2 regions of the Aneurinibacillus sp. UBA3580 genome follow, and region 1 is predicted to be linked to the other one. Evidence: riboswitches for the same ligand, from Rfam matches in the RefSeq annotation. Region 1 holds a riboswitch; the other holds the start of a gene.
The links. A riboswitch is a leader RNA that binds a small molecule or an ion and turns the genes downstream of it on or off. The one in region 1 is predicted to bind S-adenosylmethionine.

Region 1 (4,992 bases):
CGCCATGCAACTTCTGGTATGCATAGCGTACTTGAACCCGGCCGATATCTTTTGGATCTACGGCCGCGGAGGCTACCCAGGGTCCCTTCGGATTTTGAATCATCTGCAAGTCCTCGTCGCTCATATCAATACCGTAGACTTTAATCTCCGTACGGCCAGCCTGTTCAATTGCCCGGGTTGCGCCTTTTGCGAATTCATCCCAGGCAGCGAATACTGCAGTAATATCGCCTTTATTCGGATACTTCTTTAACACGGCTTCCATCTGCGCCTGTGTATCTAGCGCCGTATTGGCCGTAGCCGATCCGAATGCCGCTACTTCTTTGATTCCCGGATTGTTCTTCATGAACTCCTCATACGCCACCTGGCGACGTTCCATCGGAGCAAATCCCGCTACCCAAATTTTAACGATATTCGCTTTGCCGCCACTGTCTTTCGCCAGCTTATCAAGCACGGACCTGGCCATCTCCTGATCGTCTTGCTGAAGAACAGTAACGCCCGGAACCTTTATATTAGCATCAAATACCACAACAGGAATATTTTTTGACACAGCCTTTTGAACACCATTCTGCAGCGCTTCAGGTGTGCCGTGGTCGATAAGAATGGCATCAAACTTCTGATTAATGGCTGCATCTACATTGGCCGCCATGCGCGCTAAATCTCCGTCAGACGCAAACACCGTGACCTGTCCGCCAAACTTTCCAACTTCCTCTTTCACCCCGCTTATGTATTGAGCAGAAAATGTACCGAGGTTCATCTGCATAACAAGCGCAATTCGTTTGCCTGCAAGCGATCCGGCTGCATTTGCGCCTTTCGTGCCGTTCTGCTCTCCCGTGCTTGCACTCTGCGTGCCGCATGCACTGGACACAATTGCCAGTATTGCGATCAGGAACGCAGAGAAAAGGATTTGTACTTTTTTCTTCATCTCAAAAACTCCCCTTATCATTTAAAAATTTTAGAAAGAAGATAAAAAGACAGAAGGTAGTTGTAGATGAGAAAAAGCATTCGCTTTTTTCCACCGCTAGCTCTAATCTTCTATCCCTCCATCCTTCTCTTCATATGGTTGTACAACCATATGAAAAAAGAAAACCGCCTCTCTTTGCATCTGAAAGAGAGGCGCTTCAGTTCACAGGATGCTGCCTCTCATCTCTCAGGATCTCTCCTGCAGGAAGTAGCACCTTGCCTGTACGAATACAGGCAGGTTGCCGGGCTTCATCGGGCCAGTCCCTCCGCCTTCTCTCGATGAGAACATGTTTATGACAAAAACATTATTAATACATAAAAAATATAAAAAACCTCTTCCATGTCTGAAAGAGGGTACCTGTGCATTGGCTTCACATCCTTATCTTTCAGAACATCGTCCTGTAGGAAGTAGCACCTTGCCTGTACGGATACAAGCAGGTTGCCGGGCTTCATCGGGCCTAATCCCTCCGCCTTCTCTGGATAAGTGTGTTTTATTTTCACTATTCTTAATGAAACTAATCATACCCGGATTGTATGAGAGTGTCAATTACTTTTTCAAAATTTTTCTCAACCAGTGGACTGTTTACATTTGCTTGACAAATCAAGCAAAGCGTTCTACATTTTTAGTAATGTAATCACATACGAATAACGCTTATCGAGAGATGGTTGAGGGACTGGCCCGATGAAACCCGGCAACCTGCCGCCTTATAGCGGTAAGGTGCTAACTCCTGCAGAATTCGCATTCTGAAAGATAAGGTTAAGATGATCGTCTACCCCTCTTTCAAATGCAAAGAGGGGTTTTTATTTTTATTTGATAGAAAAACCGACAGAGAGGGGAAATAGAGATGTCTTACCGCACACTTACCGAACAAGAGGCCGTTGAATACGCCCGCAAGATTCCGAGCTTGTTCCCGCAGGACGCCCGGCTTGTCAGCCGTGAAATCGGCGACGGAAATCTGAACTTCGTGTTTCATATCAAAGATGAAGGGCCGTCCGGCAAAAGCATTATTTTCAAGCAGGCGCTTCCCTATGTCCGCGTTATCGGCGATTCCTGGCCGCTTACGCTGGATCGCGCACGCATTGAAAGCGAGGCGCTGATTCTGGAAAATGAGCTGTGCCCGGGGTCCGTTCCACGGGTCTATCACTATGACACCGACTTGGCTCTTATCGTCATGGAAGACCTGTCTGATTATGAGATTATGCGCAAAGGGCTGGTGGAAAGAAAACGCTATCCGAACTTCGCAAAGCAAATCGGAACATTCCTGGCGCGTACGCTGTTCCTGACTTCAGATCTTGCGATGTCCCCGCTTGAGAAGAAGCGGAAAGCCGCTTCCTTTACCAATCCGGAATTGTGCAATATTACGGAGAATTTTGTATTTACGTACCCGTTCCTTGACGATCCGTCCAATGCGTACAATCCGCTCATCACCAATACGGTCCAGCGCATCTGGAGCAACGATGAGCTTAAGCTTGAAGTTGCCCGGCTAAAAGAAAGATTCATGACGCTCGGTCAGGCATTGCTGCACGGTGATTTACATACCGGAAGCATCATGGTGACAGAGCAAGATACGAAAGTCATCGACCCGGAGTTCGCTTATTATGGCCCCATGGGCTTCGATATCGGAGCCGTCATTGCTAACCTGCTGCTCAATTACGCGGCACATGAAGGCCATACGCCGGACCCGCAGGAGCGCGAAGCGTACCAGGCGTATCTGCTGGAGACAGTATCGGAAGTATGGCGCGTGTTTGAAACTGAATTCCGCACTTTATGGGAAGAGCAGGCGCAGGAGCCTTATGCGAAAACACCGGGATACCTGGATGCCTACCTGCTTGATGTACTGAAAGACGCCGCAGGCTACGCGGGCTGCAAAATGATGCGCCGTGTCATCGGCCTGGCGCACGTCTCAGACCTGGAGAGCATCGCCGATCCGGCGCTGCGTGCCAAAGGCGAAACGCTGGCTCTATGTATCGGACAGGAGCTTGTCCTCCAGCGCGGTACACTGAGCGGCATCGACGATGTCATTAAGCTGATCGCCGCCTCCGCCGTACAAAATTAACAGTAAGGAAAACTCGCAGGCGGTTTTCTTCGCTTACGCTTACGAATGGATGGATGACCCAGAGTCTAAATAGACGGATGGGTGACAGCCCCTTTTCTTGTTTTTGATTCCTTTCTTCTCTTTTTTGGGTTAGGCGGCTCTTCTGGCCGCCTTTTTCAGCAGATTATGGGAAGAGATCGACTACAGGATCGACTTGGACTTTTAGTACTGGAATCGGAAAAGGAAATACAACATGGTAATGTAACATAATTGTTTCACGGGAATGGGGGCCAAATCGGTCTTTATTCCCTTATTTTCAATATATTATATAAAGTTTAACTTTAAAAGTCTGGAGATGATTTTTATGAAAAAGAAGATAGGGTTAGCAAAGAAAGGTATTATTTTATTATTCATTTTTTTAGTGAGTGCCTTAGCATTTGGGTGTTCACAAGAAAGAACTACTCATCAACCGGAAACAATGAAAGATGAGAAATCATTTTATAAAGAATTGTTTTCAGCAATAAATAAGGAAGATAAGCAAGCGGTTTCTAATGCTTTAAAAGAGGATATAGAACCTAATTATGAAATGCCTGAGTATGGTACCTTATTAACTGCCGCCACAAAAGTAGGAGATCCTGAAATAATTAAACAAATTATTGAAAAGGGAGCTGACGTTAATAAAGCAGATGAAAGTGGTCAAACTCCGTTACACTGGGGTAGTCAAAAAGGAAAAACCGATGCTGTAAAAGTCCTTATAGATGCCAAAGCAGACATCAATGCTAAAAATGATAACGGCGAAACTCCACTCGCCCTCGCTAAAAGTAATAACTTCCCAGAAATTGAGAAGTTATTGAAGGATGCAGGTGCAAAGGAGTAAGAAGGTATAATATTGTATAGCAGAAAGAACGTTTATTAAATTAAAGAAAAAGGCATTCGCCTTTTTCACCATTAAAATCCTCTCCTCATCCCTTCCTCTTTTTTCCTTCGCACCATTAAAGTCAGCAGCGGCATAAGTGTCTATACCGCAAAAAATACCCTCACAGTCCATAAAGGTCTGTGCGGTTCGTTTCTTTGTTCATTTTTTCGGCATTAACGCGTTTCCTTTGCGCCTTTTCCGTCTTTTTCGTTAATGATGTATACGCAGTTATCGCCGCCGGTCGCCATGCATTGCTCCTGCTCTACCTCGGCGTTCAGCACATTCTCGAACAACGTCTTTTCACAATTGCAAGCGTATGTGTATTCTTTGGCGACGGTTGAAATCGGGCAATTCGTTTCCACAAAAATATATTTGCCGGTTTTTTCATCCTTTTTCAATTCAGCCATGTAGCCCTTTTCGTTCTGCATCTTCACAAGTGCTTCTAGCTTCTTCTCAAAGTTGCTGTCGGAAGGCACAATATCGCGGTACAAATTCTCCTGGCGCTGCTGGCGAAGCTTAAACAGCGCTTCTACCATCTGCGCTCCCTGCAGCTCTGCAATATCATTAAGGAATTCCAATGTCAAATCCTGATAATTCTTAGGGAACATATTATCGGCTTCTTCAGACAGGGAGTACACATTGGTTGGCCGGCCCATCGCCTGGCGCAGCAGGCGCGCCTGGATGAGATTATCCCGCTCCAGCGTATTCAGGTGGCGACGCACAGCCATCTCGGTAATGCCCAGTTCCTGCGCCATATCGCCCACTGTCATCGAGCCTTTCATCTTCAGCATATGCAAAATTTGATTGCGCGTAGAAGAGGATTTGTCTTTATTCATCTTCCCTCACCTTCCTCCTCTATATTGTACCCGATTTTATGAGGTAAGTAAATTTCTATACAATATAATATAAAAACTATAGTGACGATGTTATCGTTTTAGTACAACTCCTGCTTCAAATAATCACGCACACGTACCGGAAATTGTTCAAGATGGGAAAACTGGGCAGCCAACAGGGCAAATACTTCTTGTTTGTCCACACTTGTATAGTTTGTAACCAGCTTTTTGCGCATCGTAACCACTG
Region 2 (4,992 bases), on a different contig from region 1:
TTTCGTCGCCATGATGTGTTCCCTAATGACCACGCGTTATATGTTGGCCATTCAGGACTTGGCACATTTGCACCTGTACTTGATACGCTGCGTCAGGCTGATCTAGTGCTGGCAATTGGTACACGTTTATCAGAAGTTACAACACAGGATTATAGTATTTTGAACCCGGAACAAAAATTAATTCATATTGATATTGACGTGGCAACACTTGGTAAGGTGTACAGTCCGCATGTTGGTATTGTAGCTGACGCAAAAGAGGCACTGGACGCATTACTTACTATGAAGCTGGATCGAAGCTGGACTGTGTGGGCAAGTGAGCGGCATGAAATATATAAGCATGCTGGTGACAGAGTGGATACGGAGAAAGAACATACGATCGATAACGGGGAAATTATTCGTATTCTCCAAGAGATTCTTCCAGAGGATTCCATAATCACAAACGATGCCGGTAATTTTGCAGGCTGGTTGCACAATTTTTATTCCTTTACCAGTCCCAAAACATATATCGGCCCAACATCAGGTGCGATGGGATACGGATTGCCGGCGGCGATCGGTGTAAAACTGGCAAAACCGGATAAAACAGTTGTTTCCCTGTCAGGAGACGGTGGTTTTATGATGACAATTCAGGAGTTAGAAACGGCAGTTCGTTACAATATTCCGGTTATTGCACTCGTATTTAACAACAGCATGTACGGGACAATTCGAATGCATCAAGAAATGCATTATCCCGAACGGGTTATTGGCACTGAGTTAAGCCACACCAATTTTTCTGCTTTAGGTGTTGCTTTAGGGGCACAGAGCTTCAGTGTAACAACACATAAAGAATTTAAGGATACGCTTAAATACGCGCTCGCCTCTAAAAGAGTAACAATTATTGAAATTATAACAAACCCTGAACGTATTTCTGTACAAGCAACCATCACATCTATTCGCGAGAAATCATTGCAAAAATCTTAAACAAAAAGCAGCGGACGAGATTATAACCATATCTACAGCTCCGTTTCTCATGAGAGTTTACGTGCATTTATATACACTGATACGTTTTACTTGTCTGAAAAATGAACGAAATGGGGTTGATAGTCATGACGGTACCAAATAAATATACTGAGAGTTTATCTCGACAAGAAGTGAGCTTCGGTCCAATGAAACCTACCAATGTTCGCTGGCAAGTGTTTATCATGCTGCTTGTCTTAGTAGCAATTAACTATGTTGATCGCTCTGCTTTATCAATCGCTTTACCTGTCATAACAAAGGACTTAAACCTGGACCCGGCCATTACAGGCGTGATATTAAGTTCTTTTTTCTGGGGATATGCTTTAATGCAAATTCCTTCCGGCTGGATTGCGGACCGGTATAAACCTGCCGGTGTGGTAGCAGGCGCAACGGTATTATGGGGAATCGTACAACTGTTTACGGGATTTGTTAACGGTAGTAAGATGCTTATTGCCTTACGCTTTCTACTTGGTGTGACAGAAGCACCTGTTTATCCGGCGGGAGGAAAATTACAGTCTATCTGGTTAACCTCTAAGGAAAGAGGTCGTGGTGCTACCCTTCTTGACAGTGGATCTCCACTGGGAACAGCAATAGGAGGACCGATTATTGTAGGATTTATGGCCTGGTTCGGTGGATGGCGCAGTGCCTTGATCGGAACAGGGATTCTCACTATTATAATTGGATTACTTACCTGGAGGGTTATTAGAGGAAATCCTTCCACGAATCCAAGAGTAAATGAAGCGGAACGTAAATACCTGGAAACTGAGCTTAATAAGGAATATAATAACGCTGAGATCTTGTCTACGGGAGCAGTCGGAATTAAGCAGTACGTAAGAAGTGGTAGTTTCTGGTTTATGTGCTTAGGTTGGTTTGCGTATTGCACCGTATATTATGGTTTGATGACATGGGGACCAATGTATTTAGCTAAGACACAACATTTAGATATAAAGAGTATAGGCACGTCTGTGTTTATTATCTTTGGTGCAGGATTTGTCGGAGAATTAATTGGCGGCTGGATTGCGGATTTTTGGAGACAGAAAGGAGGAAGTCATAATACGGTCATGCGTACGCTCCTGTCTATTTCTGGGGTGGTGACCGGCATTTCGATTTTCCTCCTAGGACACATAACTTCGGTGAACATGGCTATTACCTTACTTGCTATTGCACTGTTTTTCCTTCGTTGGACCGGATTATACCTGACTGTGCCTGCCGCTATCGCCCAACGTCAACACGTCGGTATGGTAGCAGGGTGTATGAGTTTCTTAGGGAATATTTCAGGTATTATTACACCCATTTGTATTGGTTTTATTGTATCTATCACAGATTCCTACTTTATTGCTCTTATGTTGTTTTCTGCTACTGGTCTAGTTTTGGCTGTAGCGTCTATGCTTATTAATTATGCTAAAAAGATAGGAACCTAAACCTGGTTTAAGCAGTATTAATATTTATTAGGGTAACGAGCCTTCTGAATAGCAAGAATCAGAAGGCCTTTTCTATAATATGGCCAGATTGCGACCGGAAAAATACAGGTGATAATGCTTAGCAAAGAAATGATAAAGAAGCAAGAAATCATACCGTATCTTTATGTGATCTATCGGGATGCTAAAAGCGCGAGAAATATGTGTTTAGCCGTTGTAAAAGGATATAGTTTTTGGGATGCATTTAGGTACGGAAAAAGATTGAAGTAGAGATTACAGATTACCACCGAACCAGCAGCATAGAGATTACAGGCAGCAGAGTGGGCTGGCACAAAACCGATCGATCTTCATTGCTTTCAAGAAACCGCGAATTTGTATTGAAGGAAACGGATTTGTTGACCTGAACATACCTAAAAAATTTTTTCTGAAAATTAAAGTGGAAATAGAAGTTTTCATATTTTTTAGGTAAAAGGGAAATAGATCTAAAATTCCTAGTTGACCGTTAGGATTAATTGTATTATGATGGTGCCAACAAGCAAAAAAGGTAGATGACTTATCAAGAGAGGCGGAGGGATTGGCCCGATGAAGCCCGGCAACCCCTGTGTTCTTTCGTTGGCGAAGAACACGGGAAGGTGCTACATCCAGCAGGAGAATTTCCTGAGAGATAAGGAATGTGCTGATATCGCCTCCTTATCTCACAGGGGTAAGGAGGTGTTTATGTGTCCGCAGAAAAAGAAGAACAAAACCAAATGATCGATTATATTTTGGATGCGCTGCAAGGATTACAGTATGGATCGATTCAAATCGCCATCCATGATTCAAAAATTACACAAATCGATCGTTTGGAAAAGCAACGCTTCCCGGTTCAGCGCTCGTCTTCTTCAACAACCAACGTATCAAGATTCTCGTCCAAAAGAAAGTAGCACACGAAACCACATCGACAGCCGATCGGTCAACCGAAGGCTCCTGCTCTATTTGCCTGCCGGTGCGCAAGGGAGTGGGAGCCTTTTTTAGTACATGATTTCATAATGGAGGAAAATAAAATGGCAGATATTATTAGCATTTCTGGAGGCATTTCTCCTAGCTCCCGTACTTCATCTGTAGTTCGGTATCTGAACACTCTGATCGGGCATCAGGGATTGCATACGGTTTCGTTTACCGTGCGTGATATTCCTGCAGAGGATTTAGTCTATGGCAGATTTGATAGTCCTGTTGTACACAACATCAGTACATTAATTGAAGAGGCGAGCGGCGTTATTATTGCAACCCCGGTATACAAAGCGGCGTATGCAGGAGGATTGAAAGCGCTGCTTGATTTATTGTCGCGTGATGCGCTGGCGAACAAAGTTGTACTTCCGCTGGCTGTAGGAGGTACATTAAGTCATCTATTAAGTATTGATTATGCACTGAAACCGGTGCTTTCGGCCCTGGGAGCCCGTTATATTCTGGGCGGCGTCTATTTGCTAGATTCAAGCATTGAAGTTGTCAGCGATGGAACCATTCGTGTAGATGAAGAAAACAATCAGCGACTCAAGCGTTCTTTGCATGAATTTATTACCGTTATCAAGCAAAACCAGGAGGTACCTGTGCGAACGTAAAAAAGCTGCTGAATGGAACATTGTTTTTGAAAGAACATCAGAAGAGGACGCGGTAGCCCAATAAACAAGAAGATGTGCTGTGTTTTTTCAGGTATTTGAGAAAGCAAGCGAACGAGGAGGGAGATAGAGATGATGGAAACATGGGTGAATGACCATTTGGATCTTTATATTTACGCTAAAAAAATTGGTGATATCGAATGGCAGAAACAAATTCTGGCTGCTTTGCATAACAAAGATCAACTGCTTCGTCAGGAGTTGCACCAAATGGTTAGCGAGGGATTGTGGAAGAAGTTTGATCAGATTAATGAAGATTTGGTGCTCGTTTATCGTCAGCTTTGCCACAGCAAAGAACCGCATCTATTTGAGGAATTAAAATGGAAAGTACTGCTTCTCAGAGCGGAGAGGCAAAGCATTATGGAACAAATTCGCCAGCTTCATCTTGTTCTTTCTTCGTAATATAGCACAAAAAAGGATGAAAACAGGTAAATGTTATCTTTTATTCTTACTTGACTTATTGGAGTAATGATATTTATAATGTAAAAAATTGATAGTATCTTAGATAGCCGATCAGTCAACTGAAGGCTCCTTTTTATTTAGCTTTTATTCAGCTATTTAATAAGGAGTCTTTTTTTATTTATATTGCAACGAGAAAGGAGATAGTAAATGGAAAGAGAAAAGGGACCACGGGAAATAGACAAAAAGCAAGTGCATGTACGAGTAATTTCGATGGCTAGCATTGCGTTACTGATGCTGATTTGGACAGTAAGTACAAATTTGAGATGGATAGACCCGTTTTTTTTGCCTTCTCCTCAATCGGTATGGGCAGCCTTTTTAGACTTAATATGGGAAGGATACAAAGGCTCCTCGTTGGGGACCCATGTTTTAAACAGCCTGTATCGATTATTTTTGGCTCTAGTTTTAGCATTTTTTACAGCAGTACCGCTTGGGATTTTATGTGGTTATTCAAAATATATACTTGCCAT

Region 2: another riboswitch for S-adenosylmethionine. It lies ahead of B2899_RS12280 (YezD family protein); the one in region 1 lies ahead of mtnK (S-methyl-5-thioribose kinase).

The regions. Positions count from the first base shown of each region.
Region 1 covers NZ_DFMZ01000055.1:21,229-26,220, forward strand. The annotation lists gene B2899_RS09035 (sugar ABC transporter substrate-binding protein) at 1-922, opposite strand, end outside; SAM riboswitch class I at 1,138-1,246, opposite strand; SAM riboswitch class I at 1,337-1,447, opposite strand; SAM riboswitch class I at 1,610-1,718, shown strand; gene mtnK (S-methyl-5-thioribose kinase) at 1,806-3,017, shown strand; gene B2899_RS09045 (ankyrin repeat domain-containing protein) at 3,361-3,873, shown strand; gene B2899_RS09050 (helix-turn-helix transcriptional regulator) at 4,086-4,748, opposite strand; gene B2899_RS09055 (DUF86 domain-containing protein) at 4,847-4,992, opposite strand, start outside.
Region 2 covers NZ_DFMZ01000081.1:21,351-26,342, reverse strand. The annotation lists gene B2899_RS12290 (thiamine pyrophosphate-dependent enzyme) at 1-957, shown strand, start outside; gene B2899_RS12285 (MFS transporter) at 1,083-2,414, shown strand; SAM riboswitch class I at 2,962-3,082, shown strand; gene B2899_RS12280 (YezD family protein) at 3,131-3,334, shown strand; gene ssuE (NADPH-dependent FMN reductase) at 3,455-4,009, shown strand; gene B2899_RS12270 (hypothetical protein) at 4,139-4,465, shown strand; gene B2899_RS12265 (ABC transporter permease) at 4,736-4,992, shown strand, end outside.